3 regions of the Microtetraspora glauca genome follow, and region 2 is predicted to be linked to each of the others. Evidence: riboswitches for the same ligand, from Rfam matches in the RefSeq annotation. Region 2 holds a riboswitch; each other region holds the start of a gene.
What was found. Region 2 has a riboswitch for cyclic di-AMP ahead of AB0I59_RS30570 (glycoside hydrolase family 25 protein). Riboswitches for the same ligand answer to the same signal wherever they lie in the genome.
Positions count from the first base shown of each region.

Region 1: linked by a shared signal. The riboswitch ahead of AB0I59_RS39545 (C40 family peptidase) and the one ahead of AB0I59_RS30570 (glycoside hydrolase family 25 protein) in region 2 are both predicted to bind cyclic di-AMP.
Region 3: linked by a shared signal. The riboswitch ahead of AB0I59_RS32755 (VldE C-terminal domain-containing protein) and the one ahead of AB0I59_RS30570 (glycoside hydrolase family 25 protein) in region 2 are both predicted to bind cyclic di-AMP.

Region 1 covers NZ_JBFALK010000034.1:31,178-37,269, reverse strand. The annotation lists gene AB0I59_RS39560 (RDD family protein) at 329-901, opposite strand; gene AB0I59_RS39555 (RDD family protein) at 1,078-2,376, opposite strand; gene AB0I59_RS39550 (amino-acid N-acetyltransferase) at 2,488-3,054, opposite strand; cyclic di-AMP (ydaO/yuaA leader) riboswitch at 3,450-3,615, shown strand; gene AB0I59_RS39545 (C40 family peptidase) at 3,810-4,739, shown strand; gene AB0I59_RS39540 (helix-turn-helix domain-containing protein) at 4,800-5,048, opposite strand; gene AB0I59_RS39535 (winged helix-turn-helix transcriptional regulator) at 5,258-5,593, opposite strand; gene lysX (bifunctional lysylphosphatidylglycerol synthetase/lysine--tRNA ligase LysX) at 5,727-6,092, opposite strand, start outside.
Region 2 covers NZ_JBFALK010000019.1:128,986-135,077, forward strand. The annotation lists gene AB0I59_RS30555 (DUF418 domain-containing protein) at 1-504, opposite strand, end outside; gene AB0I59_RS30560 (sensor histidine kinase) at 774-1,937, shown strand; gene AB0I59_RS30565 (response regulator) at 1,934-2,590, shown strand; cyclic di-AMP (ydaO/yuaA leader) riboswitch at 2,799-2,943, shown strand; gene AB0I59_RS30570 (glycoside hydrolase family 25 protein) at 3,141-3,881, shown strand; gene AB0I59_RS30575 (phenylacetate--CoA ligase family protein) at 4,180-5,553, opposite strand; gene AB0I59_RS30580 (RNA 2'-phosphotransferase) at 5,630-6,092, opposite strand, start outside.
Region 3 covers NZ_JBFALK010000022.1:14,944-21,035, forward strand. The annotation lists gene AB0I59_RS32745 (DeoR/GlpR family DNA-binding transcription regulator) at 1-423, shown strand, start outside; gene galT (galactose-1-phosphate uridylyltransferase) at 420-1,511, shown strand; cyclic di-AMP (ydaO/yuaA leader) riboswitch at 1,583-1,761, shown strand; gene AB0I59_RS32755 (VldE C-terminal domain-containing protein) at 2,048-2,710, shown strand; gene AB0I59_RS32760 (alpha/beta fold hydrolase) at 2,779-3,699, opposite strand; gene AB0I59_RS32765 (TIGR03619 family F420-dependent LLM class oxidoreductase) at 3,739-4,596, opposite strand; gene AB0I59_RS32770 (hypothetical protein) at 4,852-5,133, shown strand; gene AB0I59_RS32775 (maltokinase N-terminal cap-like domain-containing protein) at 5,233-5,811, opposite strand; gene AB0I59_RS32780 (M50 family metallopeptidase) at 5,989-6,092, opposite strand, start outside.

The sequences.
Region 1 (6,092 bases), on a different contig from region 2:
CGACAACTACGACGGGTATCAAGGCGGACAATACCTCTGTCATTCGTCCTCGCTCGTGCCGGGGGTGTCTTTCTCGGCACCCAGGATTTTCGGAGCCCGGGCGTGGCGCACCGCATGTCGCCCTCGCGGAGTCCCTGACCTGACGATAGCCCCACGTGACACCCGGTGTGCCTCCGGGGGCGGCCGGTGGCGGTGGGGCGATTCCATGTCTCTCCAGCCGCCTTACCGGATGCATAGAAATCGTACCCATGAATGACAAGTGGGGCGGTCCGCGACGGAGCCGCCCCACTGTTTTGACCGGACGCCGGTCAAGTTGTTCTTCCCGCGATCAACGCGGCGCCTTCACCACCACGGTTCCGGCGACCTTGTCGTGCAGGCCCTGCTGCAGGGGCTTGTCGACGAGGATGAACACGCCCGTCGCCAAGGCGAAAAGACTGGCCAGGAGACCGACGAGCGGAATGCCGTAGAGCACGAAGACGCCGGGATACACGGCCGAGCGCCGCATCACGACGGAGGAATCCAGCGGTCCGCCGCCCAGAGCGACCAGCTGGATCTTCATGATCTTCTTTCCGATGGTCTGGCCATCCTTGGAGTGCAGGACGTAATCGTAGGCCGCGTACGCACCATAGGCGATCAGGGACGCGATGAAGCCGGTAAGAAAGCTGCCGCTCGCCACGCCGAGGGCGATGCTCAGAATCAGGTACACGACCCCGAAGATGACGCTGTCGATGATTCGCGCGACCAGACGCTCCCACCATTCGGCGAGCGGGGCCGGAACACCCGGCGGAAGGGGGGCGCCCTGCGGAGCCCCATAACCGCCCGGGGGCGGATAGGCGCCCGGCGGCGGGGGCGGCGGAGCCGAGCCATAGGGGTTCTGGCCGGGGGGCGGTTCCGCGGTCATTGGGTCACCTCTCACGTGTGGAGGACATGCGTTCCCCAACCATCGCACGGATGATCCCGACTGTTACCGCTTTTCTTCCCCAATAGGGACACAGTTCCAATCCCGCTCGCGCCCATGAAAACGGGACCGATGGCTCGTTCCATCGGCCCCGTTTGTCCAGTGCTACCTCGCCCGACCTATTTGATCTTGACGACGGTGGTACCCGCGGCCTTGTCGTGCAGCGCCTGCCACAACGGCCGGTCCCAGAGCAGCCAGAGCACGTTCAGCAGCGAGAAGAGGCTGAGCAGCAGGCCCACGATGGGAATCCCACCGAGGATCTGCGGCCCGAACGAGACTCCGGCCCGCTTTCCTGCGACATCCGTCGCGAGGCCGCCCGTCGGGAGGGAATCGCCGACGGGGACGACCTTGATGCCCATGACGATCTTGCCGACCGTCTGCCCGCGTTGCTTGAGCATCATGAACTCGTACGCGGTCATGATCAGGCCGGCGATGGCCGAGGTGAGCAGACTGGCGAGGAGCACGCCGCCGCCAGCCGTGAAGGCGCCCGTCTCCGGGTTGAAGCTGGCCTCGGTGACCATGATCATGGTGAGCACCGTCGAGACGATGGCGTAGGGGATACCGACGATCACGACGTCGATGAGACGGGCCACCAGTCGCTGCCACCACTCGGCGAGCGGGGCGGGCGCGCCGGGCGGGACCGCCGCCGCCTGCCCGCCGTACGGCTGGGCGTAGCCCTGCTGGCCGTATTGCTGCTGCCCGTAGCCCTGCTGGCCGTAGCCCTGCTGGCCGTAGTCGGCCTGCTGACCGTAGCCGGGCTGTTGGGCGTACCCCTGCTGGGGCTGCTGGCCGTAGCCGGCCTGCTGGCCGTACTGCTGCTCCTGGCCGTAGCCGGGCTGGGCCTGCTGGCCATAACCGGGCTGGGCCTGCTGGCCATAACCGGGCTGCTGCTGGCCGTACCCCTGAGGCTGGCCGAAGGCGCCCGTACCGGGCTGCTGGCCATATCCCTGCTGGGGCTGCTGCCCGTAGTCCTGCTGGCCGTACTGCTGCTGCCCGTAGCCCTGCTGCGGCTGCTGCGGCTGCTGGGCCTGCTGGCCGTACCCCTGCTGCCCGTACGGCTGCTGAGGCTGCTGCTGGGCCGACTGGCCATAACCGGGCTGCTGCTGGCCGTACCCTTGAGGCTGGCCGAAGGCCCCGGTCCCGGGCTGCTGCTGGCCGTACTGCTGCTGCCCGTAGCCCTGCTGGGGCTGCTGGCCGTAGCCGGGCTGCTGCTGGCCGTAGACGTGCTGGTCGTGCTGCTGGCCGTATCCATAGGCCTGCTGGGGGCCCGTCGACTGCGACGGGTTGCGGTAACTGACGACCGTGACATCAGGGTCGTACTGCTGGGCTGGATTGCTCGTACCCTGCTCACGGTCCGAAGGCGGCGGTGGGGTGCCGTCCGGAGCGTCCTGGGGGTACGGCGGCTGTCCGGAGCTCACCGTTTCACCTCGTTTCGGGTTCGCATGCGGCGATCGTCATGCGCATGCCGATATGGCCAAAGTAGCGACAGGCGTATCAACAGTCACCTTTCCGGCCGGTCACCACCATGGTCAGACTCGGGGTTGGAGATGCAGCAGCATTCGGGTGTTGCCGAGCGTATTGGGCTTGACGTGCTCGAGATCGAGGAACTCCGCGACGCCTTCGTCGTAGGAGGCGAGCAGCTCGGCGTACACCTCCGGAGAGACAGGGGTCCCGTGAATGGGCACGAATCCGTGCCTTCCGAAGAACGTGACCTCGAAGGTCAGACAGAAGACCCGGCGCACGCCCAGCTCGCTGGCCGCGTCGATGAGCGCGCCGACGATCCGGTGGCCGACGCCCATCCCCCGGGCCGCGGGGTCGACGGCGACCGTGCGGATCTCCGCCAGATCCTCCCAGAGCACGTGCAGCGCCCCGCAGCCGACGACCGTCCCGTCGGCCTCCGCCACCCAGAACTCCTGGACGTCCTCGTACAGGGTGACGGTGGTCTTCTTCAGCAACCGCGGCCCGACGCCGGAGTACGCGTCGACGAGGCGGCGGATGGCGCGGACGTCGAGGGTCCTCGCCCGGCGCACGATCACGACCCGGGACGCGCGCTCACCGCTCTCGGCTTCCGAGGGCCGGCCCGCAACCTGCTCCATGGATCGCCAGCCTAGTCGCCGCCCGGCCCGTGCGGGCGCGCCGCGAGGGCTCGTACGCGAGCGCGGAGGAGAACACGGATTAACGGTCATGCCGAAACCCGAGCAACCCTCGGATCAGCTCACCGTGCGTATCCGTTCGAGCACGTTCCGCGCCTCCTCGGCTTACGTTCCGGGAATATCCAATTTTGCGACCTCTCGATCCTGCGCTGACCTGCTACGGAGACGGCCGGGCAACAGGTAAACGCAGGGTAATGGACGTCCCGGCCCACTATCACATGTGACCGGACCGTGATCATTCAGTTGTGAAAGCTAGACGGAATCACGAGTTCTGGTTGAGCAGGAACCCGGCGTGCACTAGTGTCCAGCGACGATGCCGGTCATCGCGAAAGGCGCGAACGACCGGACCGCCGAGTCCCCGAGGCGCCCGTGCCGAAGGGAGCCGGGGAACCAACTGTGGAGATCCGGGGTCAAACCCAGGTCATCAAGGGGTGAATCCGAAAGGTAGGGCTACTCCGGCCCGAACCCGTCAGCTAACCCGGTAGGCGGCCAAAGTGTCGGCAGTTGCCGCCATCGCCCTCGGGCGTTCGCGCGGTGCGGGGATCCGCCTGCCGGGCACGCGTAGGAGAGGAGCTTTGTTGCGCATCTCTGGAGGACGATCCGCGGGCAGGCACGCTCGCGGGCGACGGCGCCGCGCCCGGTCATCGACCGGCGGCCCGATCCGCAGGTTCGCATTCTTCGGTGTCGCTCTCATCGCGATGACCTTCGGCGCCCCCGTCATGGCCGCGACCGCCGAACCGCAGCCCAGCCTCAAGGAGCTGACCGCCGAGGTCGAGCGCCTCTACACCGAGATCGAGACCCTCACCGAGGATTACAACGGTGCCCGGGTCAGGCTCAAGGAGGCCCAGCGGTCGGCCGATCTCGCGAAGAAGACCCTCGCCACGAGCGAGACCGAGCTGGAGACCCGGCGCAGGACGGCGAGCCTCCTCGCGCAGAACTCCTACATGACCGGCGGCTTCGGCTCCGCCTTCGCGCTGCTGAGCGCGGACGACCCGGATTCGTACCTCGACCAGGCGTCCACGACCTACGCCCTCCAGATGCAGCAGGGCGAGGAGGTCGCCCAGGTGGCCAAGGCGATGGAGGCGGCCGAGCGGGCCAGGACCAGCGCGAAGGCCCGGCAGAAGGAAGTGAAGGACCTGCTCTCCGGCCTCGACGAGCAGCGCGACAAGATCCGCAAGCTGGTCAAGAAGTCCGAGAGCAACCTGTACAGCAAGGTCGCGGGGAGCGTCACCAGGGGAAGCGCCGCCCGGCGGCTGGCCTTCCCGATCATCGGTGACGGCAAGGCGGCCGAGGCCGCGCGCTGGGCCCTCACCCAGCAGCTCAAGCCCTATGTCTGGGGTGCCGACGGCCCGACCTCGTTTGACTGCTCGGGGCTCGTCATGGCGGCCTACCAGAGGGTCGGGATCAGCCTGCCCCATTACACCGGCTCACAGTGGTCGGCCGGCACGCACATCGCGCGCGAAGACATGCGCCCCGGCGACCTGGTCTTCTTCTACAACGACCTGCACCACGTGGGCATCTACATCGGCGGCGGTTACATGGTCCACGCGCCCCGTACGGGCGACGTCGTCCGGATCGCCTCGCTGGCCAACCGGCCCTTCGCGGGAGCCGTACGGATCGCGGACTAGCTTTCCGCGCTCCCCGGCCGGGCGTCGCCTCAGATCGGCCCAGATCGGCTCAGATCGGCCTCAGATCAGGCGGCGCCTGGCCGCCCACGCGACCGCCTCGATGGCGGTCGCGACCCCGATCCTGTCGCAGATGACCCGCAGCCGACGCCGTACGGTGCGACCGCTCACATCGAGGCGGCGGCCCACCTTGTCGACGGTGCCGCCCTTGGCCAGCTCGGCCAGCAACCTCAGATCGTCATCGCTGAGACCGGCGCGGTCGCATTCCGACACGGGGCTCTCGCCCCGGGAAACCACATCGGAAAGCGGCATCGTCAGCCCTCCCCCACCAGGATGATTTATCGGTCCGCCCTGGGAAGGTAAACACTTTGTTCAAAAATCGTCAAGTTCGGACCCTGATTGGTCATTGACAGTCTGTACGGCAAAGCGGGGCATCCGTGAGGTTTAGGTCCTCGCCTTTATCCCGAATTTCGCGGCAAGCATGGAAAACGCCATGCGCCTCTCGGACCGAAAGTCGGGACTCAAAGGGCCGCGTCGTACGCGGCACGGGCCGCCTCCACCTCGCCGATGTGAACCTCCGCCCATTCCTTGACGGCGTACATCAGCGGCATGAGGGTCCATCCGAGCGGGGTGAGGTCGTAGTCGACCCGGACGGGCACGGCCGCGGTCACCCTGCGGGACACCAGCCCGTCGCGTTCCAGCGTGCGCAGCGTCTGGGTGAGCATCTTCTGGCTCACCCCGGTGACGCTCTTCGCGAGGTCGGTGTAGCGGCGGGGACCGTCGGCCAACGCGTTCAGCGTCAGGTTCACCCACTTGTCGCTGAGCCGATCGAGGAGCTGCCGGGAAGGGCCGCTCATCGCGTACGCACCAGAGTCCATCATCTGAGACTGATGTGTCGCCATCCGCACTCCACTACGGGCATTTCATACTTTCAGGGGGTTTCTTACCAGAAGAGAGTAGCTTTTCAAAGGTTCGCAACCCGCCCAGGGGTCAGGCGTGCGGCCGTACCAGCGGGAACAGGATCGTCTCGCGGATGCTCCTCCCGGTGAACGCCATGATCATACGGTCGATCCCGACGCCCACCCCGCCCGTCGGCGGCATGGCGTACTCGAGGGCGCGCAGGAAGTCCTCGTCGAGCCGCATGGCCTCGGGATCGCCGCGCGCGGCGAGGACGGACTGCTCGGTGAGGCGGCGGCGCTGCTCGATCGGATCGACGAGCTCCGAGTAGGCCGTGCCCAACTCGGTGCCGAACCCGATGAGGTCCCACTTCTCCGTCAGCTGCGGGTTGTCCCGGTGCCGGCGGGTGAGCGGCGACGTCTCCAGCGGGTAGTCCATGACGAACGTCGGCTGGATCAG
Region 2 (6,092 bases):
CCCGGGGACCAGCGCGAAGAAGCCGCCCCCGAGGATCAGCGACGTCGCGATGAGCGCGGCGGCGAGGCCGGCCACGGCCCACCGTGGCAGCCAGGTCGAGGGCAGCAGCACCAGCAGGCCGACGACGGCGTAGATCGTCAGGATGTCGCCGCGCCACAGCACGAACATGTGCACCAGCCCGATCGCGAGCAGCACCAGGAGCCGGCGCAGCAGGAGCAGTCGCGGGCGGGCGGCGCGGTCCGCGGCGGAGTCGAGCAGCAGCGAGAACCCGACACCGAACAGCAGGGAGAAGATCGGAAAGAAGCGCTGCTCGACGAGCAGCCCCATCCACGCAGCCCCGGTTGTCTCCGGCCCCTTCACGGCGATGACGCCGACGGCGTTTATCGGCTGGATGTTGGCCAGCAGGATCCCGCACAGCGCGAACCCGCGCACCACGTCGAGCGCGGCGATCCGCGGTCGGCCGTGGGAGGCCGTCGCGGTGCCTTCCCTGTCGTCGTGGCGCACGCGGGAACGCCGGTCCCCTTGGGGGTGATCGGGCCGATGACCCGGCTCCACGGGATGTCCGGGTAGCGGTCGGTCAGCGCCTGGCGGCTGCCGCGGCGCCTGGTCGGGCCCTCCGCTTCCAGCACGGGAGGAAGAGTTTCCATGTGACATGGGGCCTCATCCTGCGGGCCCGGACGGGTGGGGGCATCGGCCGAAAGCGCGGTTCGCCGCCGCGAGGATCGTACTTTCGGCCGGTTCGGCGCGGGAAGAGATCTCATAGCCTCGACGATGTGAATGTGCGGGAGTGGGCCACCGGGCGGGCCGGGATCGCGGCCGACATCGGGCTCGGCGCGCTGTTCGCGGCATTGCTCGCCTTCTGGGCGTCACGGATCGCGGAGAGCTGGGGCGGCGGCTACTGGCTGTTCGACTGCGCCGCCGGGGCGGTGGTGTGCGTGATCGCGATGGCGCGCCGGCGCCACAGGGCGTGGGCGGCGGTCGCGGGCCTGGCCGTCGCGGCGGCGGCGATCCTGACCGCCCGGTTCGCGGCCCTGCCCGCCGAGCCCGGCCCCGCCATGGCCGTGGCCCTGTCCGTGCTCGTCGGCTCCGCGGTCAGAGCGCTCCCGGCCCTGACCGCCTGCGCCGTCGCGGCCGGAGGGTTCGCGGTGGTCCTCGGCAGCCTGTTCACCGCACACGCGCTCTCCTCCGGAGTCCCGACGGTGACGGTGCTGAACGGCGCGGGATGGCTCTGCGCCCTCATGATCGGGGCGGCCCCGCGGCTGTTCGACGCGCGACGGCGGGCCATCGCCGAGAAGGTCCGCCGCGACGAGCGCCTGGCACTGGCCAGAGAACTGCACGATGTCGTCGCCCACCACATCACCGGCATCGTGGTCCAGGCCCAGGCCGCCCAGCTTGTCGCCCGCAAGCACCCCGAGAAGGTGGACGGGTCCTTCGCGGGCATCGAGGCCGCCGGCTCCGACGCGCTGGCCGCGATGCGCCGGGTCGTGGGCCTGCTGCGCGACGCCGACGACGCGGCGCCCGCCACGCCCGGCCCCGAGGGGCTCAGCGAACTGGTCGAACGCTTCGACGGTTACGGTCAGGGCCGGGCGGTCCACCTGCGGCTTCCCGACGACGACGACCGGTCGGGGTGGCCGCCCGAAGTGACCAGCACCGTCTACCGGGTCGTCCAGGAGTCGCTGACCAACGTCTCCCGCCACGCCCCGCAGGCTCGCTCGGTCATGGTCAGCGTCGACCGAGATCGGGACGTCGTCACCGTCGAGGTCGTCGACGACGCGCCGCCTGGGCCGGCCCGCTACCACCACCGCGGGGGGTACGGCCTGGTCGGGATGCGCGAGCGCCTGGAGGCACTCGGCGGCACGCTGGTCGCCGGGCCGCGCTCCGGGGCCGGCTGGTCCGTGCGCGCCACACTGCCCGTCGCCGCGCGGGAGCGCGGATGACCATCAGAGTCCTGGTGGCCGACGATCAGGCGATGATCCGTAGCGGCCTGCGGCTCATCCTGGAGGACCAGCCCGACATCAGCGTGGTCGCCGAGGCCGCAGACGGCGCCGAGGCGGTCGACCTGGCCCGGCGGCTGCGCCCGGACGTGTGCCTGGTGGACATCCGGATGCCCCGCCTCGACGGCATCGAGGTCACCCGCGCGCTGGCCGGCCCGGGGGTGCCGGACCCGCTCCGGGTGGTCGTGGTCACCACCTTCGATCTCGACGAGTACGTTCAGGGCGCGCTGCGCGGGGGAGCGGTCGGCTTCGTCCTGAAGGACGCCGGTCCCGCGCTGCTCGTCGAGGCCGTCCGGGCCGCGAACGCCGGAGACGCCCTGATCTCACCGTCGGTCACCCTGCGCCTGCTGCGCCACCTCACGGCCGCCGGAGCCCCGGCCGCACGCGGGCCCGCGCGGCCGCTGTCCGAACGGGAGATCGAGGTCGTCCGGGCCATCGCCAGGGGCCGTACCAACCAGGAGATCGCCGCCGAGCTGTTCATCTCGCTGAGCACCGTCAAGAGCCACCTGTCCGGCATCCAGGCGAAGCTCGGGGTGCGCAACCGGGTGGAGATCGCCGCCTGGGCCTGGGAGAACCGCATGATGGGCGGCGGGTAGCGCGGGCGAGGAGCCCACGAGGTTCCCTGCCTGACCGGCGGTTGACCTGTCCGGGTAAAGAATCCTTTGTCCTGTTTGTCACTTTATGTCCGTATGTGTACCTTAGGTCCACTATCGGAGTACGTACCGACGACTGTGTCGTCACCTGTGTTGCCGTTTCGTTGCCCGGACCGTGCGTCGCCGACGGGGAGTCTTTCCCGTCTTGACGGCGCGTGGGCCGCCTCATCCGCTCCCAGCGGAGCCGGGGACCCATCTCCCGGGGTGAATCGACACGCCAGCCCGCGCTGCGTGCCGTAGGGCACCTCCCCGCCCGAACCCGTCAGCTGACCCGGTAGGCGGCATGGAAGCAAGGAGTCGATCCCTTCATGCCCACGCATCGACCTGCCCCTTCTTCGAAGAACCCCGGCCGGCGCCGTCTGGCCGTGGGGTAGAACACGCCGCCCTCCGCGGGGGGACCGGGTGCGACGGCGCGTGACCCTGACACCCGCTCACCACGCGGACCCCACTCCCCACGGCAGTCCCCAAGCAATGCCTCATAGGAGAAACCAGCATGTCCCTCACCCGTACATTCCGAGTTCTGACCGCGACCGGTCTCCTGGCCACCGTGTCCACCACCGCCGCCCTGGTCCTGTCCAGCCCGGCGCACTCCACCCCGGACGGCCCCGCCCCCGCCGCCCAGGCGGCCGAGGGGAAGGCCTCGCCGCTCATCTACGGCGAGGACGTCTCCGGCCACGAGCCCACGCATGACTGGAGCTCCAGCCCGGCCCACTTCGGCATCGTCAAGGCCACCGAGGGCCTGACCTGGCGCGACGACTCCTTCGCCCGGCACTGGCGCGAGCTGGGCAAGAAGGGCATCGTCCGCGGCGCCTACCACTTCGCCCGCACCTACAACGACCCCATCGCCGAAGCCGACCACTTCCTGTCGGTGGTGAACGCGCAGCCCAGCAAGCCCGGCGACCTGCTGGTGCTCGACCTGGAGACCTCCGACGGCCTGTCCGTCTCGCACGTCAACAACTGGGCCAAGACCTGGCTGGCCTACGTGAAGAAGAAGACCGGCGCGACGCCGCTGATCTACACCGGCTGGAACTTCGCCGAGACCTACGGTCGCGGGCTGTCCGAGTACCCCCTGTGGGTGGCGCACTACAGCAAGGCCAAGGGTGAGGTCACCCCGCCCGCCGACTGGAAGAGCTGGGCCATCCACCAGTACACCGAGACGCCGATCGACCAGAACGTCTCCGCGTTGACCGCCGACCAGCTGCGCGCCCTGGGCCGCCCCGCCGCCAAGGCGTAGCCGACCGGGCTTCCGCCCGCCGTCCTCCGTACGGGGCCGAACGGCCGTCCCGAATGCGGAATCGGCGAGCGGAAGCACCGGGCGCCTCGACGATCGAGCGCTTCTCCTGAATCCCCGGCGGGCGCGCATGGTTCGAGCGCCTGCCGGGGAACGGACAGCTCAGACGACTCGACCAGAGCCATCTCGGTCAGGCGTCGGCCAGGCGCGTACTGCCGGGGCGGTTCGCAACCCCGAGAAGCTCCGGCCTTGGACGGTGGGGCCACGGCACCAGCCAGTGCCCTTCCCGTCAATCTTCTCGTCAGGGCTTGGCCAGTGGGATGATCCTGCGGTATTTGCCGCCGGCCGACCGCTCGGGTGGCTCTTCGGCGCGCTCGAGCGTGATGTGGTCGACCTTGTGCTCGGTCAGCAAATGAGCGATCTCGTCGCGCACCGTCTGCCACACGCTGTCGGGGTCGGTGCCGTCCGCGGGCTTCAGGCGCACCCGCAGCGTGGTGGGCGTCGTCTGGACGAGCTGGAACTGCTCGATGCCGGGAAGACGGTCCAGCAAGGTGCCGAAGGCCATGGGGGAGATGCCGATGTGCTCGCCGCGGCCGGTGGGGAAGGAAAGCATCTCGGCCGCGCGGCCCTGCACCTGAACAGCGGGTAGTGGGCTGCCGCACGGACAGGGGTCGGGACGCAGCAGGACGTTGTCGCCCAGGTTGTAGCGCAGGATCGGCTGGGCCCGGTTGGCGAGGTTGCTCAGCAGGACCGTGTGCGACGGCTGACCAGGGGGGACAGGCCGGTAGTCGGCGTCGACCGGCTCCAGCACGGCCCAGTCGCTGTTGACGTGAAGCCAGTTCTGCGCGCAGCCGTAGGAGAGGAAGCCGCACTCTGTGGCGGCGTAGGCGGAGCGGATCTCGGCGTGGAACGCGTCGGCGATCCGGGTACGGTTCTCTGCCGTCAGCGCTTCACCACCGGCGATGATCACCCCTGGGCGGATGCGCAGGCGGCCGGCTTCCTGCTCCCCGGCCAACAACCCGAGCATGCTCGCGAAGCCGGTGAGGGAGCTGGGGTTGTATCGGTTGAGCTCGGCGGCCAGTTCCGGCAGCGGCTGGTGTATCGAGAATTCTCTCAGCATCCAGCTGAGCCGTGGGTGGTCCCGGCGGAACCGCGCCGCCCCGGCGACGGTGGCGAAGTGGCCGCCGGGTGCGGAGACGATCGCGGTACGGCCGGCGCCGCGCAGGAGACGGATGACCTGGCCGATGCCCAGCCCGCCGCGGGCGCGCTGCCCGACGGCGGTGTGCACGGCCACACTCCGCTCGTCCAGCAGAAAGATGCCGCGCAGCCCGCTGGTGCCGGAGGTGGTGACCAGGAGATACCGCCCCTGAAACCACTCACCCACGAGTGTGGGGTCGTCCACGAACGCCCGGGCCTTCTCGAGCGTCACATTCCGGTCGGTGACCCAGTCGTCGAAGCGGGCCATCAGCGTCTTCTTGTCGGTGACCGGGAGTAGCGCCGGGTCGTCGATCTCTTCCGGTAGCTCCCGGTACAACTCGCGGAAGTACGGCGAGTGGGCGCGGGCGTAGGCCACGATCTCGGTCAAACGGGCGCGTTGCCGCTGGGCGATCGCCGCGGGGCCCTGCCGCAGAGCGCGTCGTGCGTCACGGGCGAGCTGTCGCGCGTTTTCCGTCATGATGGGCTGTTCCTTCCCTCGATGAGCGGACGCCGGTTGTGTCGGATCATCCCATTCGGCACGGATCATCGGGGTGCTAGCCGGGGAAACGGATGAAGGCGGGCGGGACGTGGTCGACCAGCCACACACCGTTCGCGCTGACGCGGAACTCGTGTCCCGCCGCCCGCATCGCGGCGGCGTCCACCGTCAGCACGACCGGCCTGCCCCTGCGTGCTCCGACTCTCGTCGCCGTCTCCCGGTCGGGGGACAGGTGGACGTGATGACGGCTCATCGGCCGCACCCCCTCGGCCCGGATCGCGGCCACATTTCGCGCGACCGTGCCGTGATAGAGGAGTGCGGGCGGCGTGGTCACCGGCAGATCGAGGTCGACGGGGACGGAGTGGCCCTGACTGGCCCGGATCCGTTCCCCCTGGATCACGTACCGTCGCTTGTCGTTGTCCGCGACGACCCGCTCCAGCTCCGCTCGCGAGATCGGGAACCCGTGCGCGGCCGAGGCGGCCAGCAGTGCCTCGACGTCCACCCAGCCGTTCGCGTCCAGC
Region 3 (6,092 bases), on a different contig from region 2:
GCGGACGTGTTCCACCGCGCCGGGCGGCCCGACCAGACCGTGGTGCTGGTCGGCGGCGTACGCACCCCTTCCGACGCGCTGGTCGGGCCGGTCGCGGTCGCGGCGATCCGCTCGATGAACGTCGACATGCTGATCCTCGGCGTCCACGGGATGAGCGTGAAGGCCGGGTTCACCACGCCCAACCTGCTGGAGGCCGAGACCGACCGCGAGCTGGTCGGGGCCGCCCAGCGCCTCGTCGTCCTGGCCGACCACACCAAGTGGGGCACGATCGGCATCAGCACGATCGCCCGCCTGGAGCAGGCCGACGTCGTGGTCAGCGACACCGGCCTGTCCGGCGAGGCCCGCGCGGCGCTGTCGGAGCACGTGGGCGAGCTGGTGCTGGCGGATCCCGGCGCCGACGAGCGGGAGGCACCGGCCCCGTGAAGCGCACGATCACCCACCTCGCCGACGGTCGGGAGCTGTTCTACTACGACCGGCGGGACGACGCGGACCGCGGCGCTGTCGATCCGCGCGAACTACCCCCGCGTCCACGCGCCTCGCAGATGCGCTACGACCCGCTGATGGACGAATGGATCACCATCGCGGGGCACCGCCAGACCCGGACGCACCTGCCCTCCCCCGACGAGTGCCCGCTGTGTCCGGCCCATCCCGGTTCGGAGATCCCCTCCGACTACGACGTCGCGGTCTTCGAGAACCGCTTCCCCTCGTTCAGCTTCTCAGGGGACGGTTCCACGGGGGGCTACCCCTTGGGAGGCGGCTTCGCCGATCCCGGCGGGTTGAGCGCGGCGCGGCCGGGCGTCGGGCGGTGCGAGGTGGTCTGCTTCACGTCCGACCACGACGCGTCCTTCGGCTCGCTGAGCGCGGCGCAGGTCGAACTCGTCATGGAGGCATGGGCCGACCGCACCGCCGAGCTGTCCGCCCTTCCGGGCGTCGAGCAGGTCTTCTGCTTCGAGAACAGGGGCGCGGAGATCGGCATCACCCTCCCCCATCCTCACGGCCAGATCTACGCCTATCCGTACGTCACCCCGCGTACCCGCCACATGCTCGGCGTCGCCTCGCGGCACAGGGGCGGGAACCTCTTCGCCGACGTGCTGGCCGCCGAGCGGACGGGTCCCCGCGTCGTGGCGTCCAATGAGCACTGGACGGCGTTCGTCCCGGCCGCCGCCCGCTATCCGTTCGAAATCCACGTCTACCCGCACCGGCGGGTGCCTGACCTGCCCGCGCTGGACCCGGACCAGCGCGCCGCGTTCGGGCCGCTCTACACCGGGGTGCTGCGCCGGCTCGACGCGCTGTTCGGCGTGGCCATGCCGTACGTCGCGGCCTGGCATCAGGCTCCGGTGACCTATCGGCGCGATCTCGCCTACCTCCACCTCCAGCTGTTCAGCATCCGGAGGGCGCCGGACAAGCTCAAGTACCTGGCCGGATCGGAGTCCGCGATGGGGGCGTTCGTCAACGACGTGGCCCCCGAGGACGCCGCCCGGATGTTGCGTGAATATCCGATAACGAGTTGATCACTACTGGATTGCAACTTTGAGTAGCAATGATCCGGGCTTTACCACTACTATCCATCGCACCGGCTGCCACAGCCGGTGCGCCTAATCCCGGGCGCCTCGCCCGGGAGCCGGGGACCCACGACGTTGTGGCGATCCATCCCCCGTTTCCGGGAACGGTCGCCGTGCACCTGGGGTGAAGGCACGCCAGTGCCAGGGCTCCTCCAGCCCGAACCCGTCAGCTAACCCGGTCGGCAGATGGAGAGGAGTGGGCTCTGCCCCGCGCGTTTCCGGCGGCCGCCGCGGCTCTGGCCGCGGCTGCCCTCGTCTTCGGTACGGCCTCAGGGGCTCACGCCGCTCCCAAGCCGAGCGAGAGCCAGCTCAGGAAGCAACTCGCCGAGCTGCGCACGAAGGTCGACAAGCTGATCGCCGACTACAACGCCAAGCGGGTCGAGCTCGCCAAGGCGCAGGAGTCCGAGAAAGCGGCCAAGGAGCGGCTGGCCAAGGCGGAATCCGACTTCGAGGCGGCCAGGCAGCAGATGATCAGCATCGCCGGCGTGCGTTACCAGACGCATGACCTGGGCCTGCTGGGCACTGACCTGCGGAACTCCGCCGTACTGACCCAGATCCAGGACGAGCAGGCCGTACTGGTCTCGCAGGTCGCCGCGCTCACGAAGGAGCGCAAGGCCGCGGCCGACGCGGCGGCGGCCCTGATCGAGCAGATCAAGACGCGGTCGCAGGAGGTCGCCGGGCAGCGCAAGGCCGCCGAGAACCTGATCGACGACATCAAGAAGAAGCTCGACCAGCTCATCCCGATCGCGCCCGGGAAGCTCGCCGGCGGCGGCTGGGCCCCGGAACTCCCCTCCGGCGGCGACAACATCACGCCCCGGACCCGCCTGATGAAGGCGGAGGTCGGTAAACACTTCGATCTGCGCTACACCGTCGGCTGCTACCGCGTGGACACCTCGGGCGAGCACCCGCTCGGCCGGGCCTGTGACTTCATGATGAGCTCGGGCGGCTCCATGCCGAGCCCGGGCATGAAGGCCCTCGGCGACAGCCTCGCCGTCTGGGCCATCAAGAACGGCTCCAAGCTGGGTGTGAATTACGTGATCTGGCAGCAACGGATCTACAACCTCGGCAGCCCCGGGTGGCGCACCATGTCCGATCGCGGCGGCATCACCGCGAACCACTACGACCACGTCCACATCTCGATGTACTAGACGCTGCCGACGGCCCCCTCGGCTCCGCGCCACCGCACCGGGAGTGCCGCTGAGCGGCCCGCGCCGCCTCAGGCGAAGAATCGCGTCAGATGCTTGACGACCGTTTCCGGTTGTTCTTCGGGGATGTAGTGGCCACTGCCCGGAACTTCGACCACCTCGACGTCGGTCCCCTTGTTCGCGAGCACCTGCCGCAGCAGCTGATAGCCTCCCTCCCCGCCTCCCATGGCCAAGATCGGCACGGTCACCGGACCATACGTCTTCTCATCCGCGATGTCCTGCCCGAAGGCCCGGTACCAGGCATTGCCGGCCCGGATCGCGTCCACGGTGGAGTAGGCGTGGGCGTAGACGTCGCGGTCGCGGTCGCTGATGGCGCCGGGATCGTCGATCAAGTAGTCGCACATCCAGTCGATCAGGTGGCGTGACCGGCCGGCGAGCAGGCGTTCAGGCAGGCCGGGAACCTGGTTGAACGCGAACCACCACAGGAAACGTCCGGGACCCGCATGGATGTCGCCGTCGATCTGCTGACGCCCGGGGCGCGGCAGCAGGGAATAGTCGTAGAACCGGTCGTCAGGGTGAGCGATGTCCAGCAGCGCGATCCGCCGCGTGCTCGCGGGATGATTGGCCGCGAAGGCGTAGGCGACCATCCCGCCGATGTCGTGCCCGGCGATGTTGACGGCATCGTGGCCGAGATGGCGCATCAGCGCGTGGATGTCGCCCGCCATCGTCTTCTTGTCATAGCCGGAGGCGGGCTTGTCCGAGCCGCCCATCCCCCGCAAGTCAACGGCGATCACTCGATAGCGCTCCGCCAAGGGCGGCATGATCTTGCGGAACTCCCACCAGGTCTGCGGCCACCCGCCCAGCAGGACCAGCGGCTCACCCCGGCCACCGATCACATAGTGCAGGCGGATCCCGTTGACGTCGGCATGGCTGCTGACGAACCCGCCCTCCAGCGAACGCGCCAGCTCCACGTCAGATGCTGCTTGCGACATGAGATCTCCAAAGCGAACGCACAAAGGATCATGGTCACGCTACCGGGGCAGGCCGAATTTCTCAGCGAATGCGGACAGTTCCTCACGTTGCTCGTCCGGTTCGGTGACGGCGGTGTTCACGACGATGCGGGTGACCCCTTGGGCGGCGAGTTCCTCGACCCGCTCGACGGGTACGTCGATGGAGGCGAAGCGGGTGTATTCCAGCGCGTCCGGGTCCCGGCCGGCCTCCGCGGCGCTGGAGCGAACGAGCTCCCACTGAAGGGCGCGCTCCTCCGCGTCCAACGCGCCACCGGGGAAGTACCCGTCGCCCCGGTGCCCGGCCCGGCGCGCGGCCGCCCGGCTCGATCCCCCGATGTGGATAGGCAGCCGTGTCACCTGGTGCGGCTTGGGGAAGCTGACCAGCTTCTCGAAGGAAAAGAACTCGCCGGCGAAGCTGACGCCGTCCTCTCCGCCGGCCCACAGTAGGCGCAGCACGTCGATCGCCTCGTCGGCGCGGCGGCCGCGGGTGGCGAAGTCGACGCCCACCGCCTGTGCCTCGCCAGGAAGGCCTCCCAGCCCTACGGTCAGTAGCCGCATCCTGCCCCTGGACAGCACGTCTATGGTGGCCAGGCGCTTGGCGAGAATCACCGGATGGTGGTAGGGCAACAACAGCACGCCGGTGCCGAACAGGATCCGTTCCGTGGCCGCGGCGACGAAGCTCAGGCAGTCGAGTGGATCGACGTAGGGCAGCGTGGGCGACAGCTCGTACGGCCCCACAGCAGCGCCGGGATACAGCACGATGTGCTCGGGCAGATAGAGCGACTCGAAGCCGCACTCCTCCACGAGCTGGGCAAAGGCCACGATCTTGTCGGGGTCGACCCCGAAATAGGGCGTGCTGTAGCTGACTCCGAACTTCATCGTGTGGTTCCTTCGCATCGTTGACACCGCGGCTTCCGGAGCGGCACAGCGGATCGTAAAACCTTGACCCTGACGTCAGGGCAAATGCGTGGCGGCTCGGGTGAGCCCTCTGGGCCGCGCGCCTCGCCACGGCGGGCGTGCGGCTCTTCGGCCGGCCCGCTGTCCTTCGGATGGGGCGAAGGCAGACGAGAGATCAGGACAGGGACGAGTGCGCGGGTTCGCCGAGAACCGTCAGGAAGTTTGATGATGGGCCGCATGCGGTACTTTCGCCGACCCTGGATGGAGTCGCGCGGGGATGAGTACGACAGTTGGGGCGCCTGTCTCTACTACCTCGCCGCTGATGACCAAGGCGACGTGCACGAGCAGATCGAGGTGTACGCCAACGGAAACGCTATTGCGTACGACCATGAGCATGATGAGGACAGATTCGGCTTCCTGACATATGCCACGCTGCATCTTGACGAGTTCGCGCCGTATGAGATCGCCGAGCGGGAGTTCCGCGACGACCTAGCCCAATACCGCCCGATGAACCGCTGAGGTGTCAGGGCACATCTAGGGCACATGAGCGCGAAACGATGAAAAGCGGCAAACGCCTCCCAGGTCCGCTGGGGCCGGCTTCTGGCCTGCGTCGAGGACTTACCACCGCGGAACGGCCGCGAACACGCCGCGCGCAGCCGTTCCGTCTGGCCAGGTCCACCCGGCGACGAGGTGTCCGGACGACCCGTCCGCGTCCTCGACCGGCCGCAGGACGCGGTTGACCCGCACCTCGATCCCGTCGGCAGGGCCGATTCCGTGCACGGTGACGGTCAAGTCCGGGGTGTCGCTCTTGCTCTGGTGCTGCGGCATCGCCTCGCCGCGCAGGAGCGCGCGCAACTGCGCCATCACCACCGGGTCGTGGACACCGTCATAGATCCACCGAAGGCCGAGCACCCCATGCTCAGAGGTGCCGATCAGCGCCTCGCCGGGGACGCCCTCCAGAGCCGCACCGCGATAGCTCATCGGCACCAGGTACGCCACCGGCTCCTGCCCGGTGGTGTCCACCACGACCATGAGCTCGATCCCGACCTCACCCTCCGGATCGTCCAACCGGAACCCACCGGCCTTGGCCAGCTCGGGCGTTCCCGCGTCGCCCGCATACCAGCTCTGCTTCGGCAACCACTCGGTGAGCAGCTCCAGCTTGGTGGGCGTCATGGTGGTGTGGTGGATGCTGGCCATGCGAATTCCCTCACGCGGTGGGTCTGGGCCTGTCCCCTAACGAACTGTGATCGACCTTATAGGTAACGGCGGTGCGTCCCGAGCGGGAGTGAGTGACGGGTGGCCGGGTGGTCGCGTCATAACGCCGCTCGACCGCGCCTCACGCCGGGCCGGGCGTGAGGGCGGCGAGTCGACCGGTCAGCCGGACAGGCGGATGGGGTTGACCAGGTCGGCGTAGACCAGCAGCCCGCCCATGACCAGCAGCAGGGCGGCCATGGCGTACGTGAGCGGCAGTGCCTTGG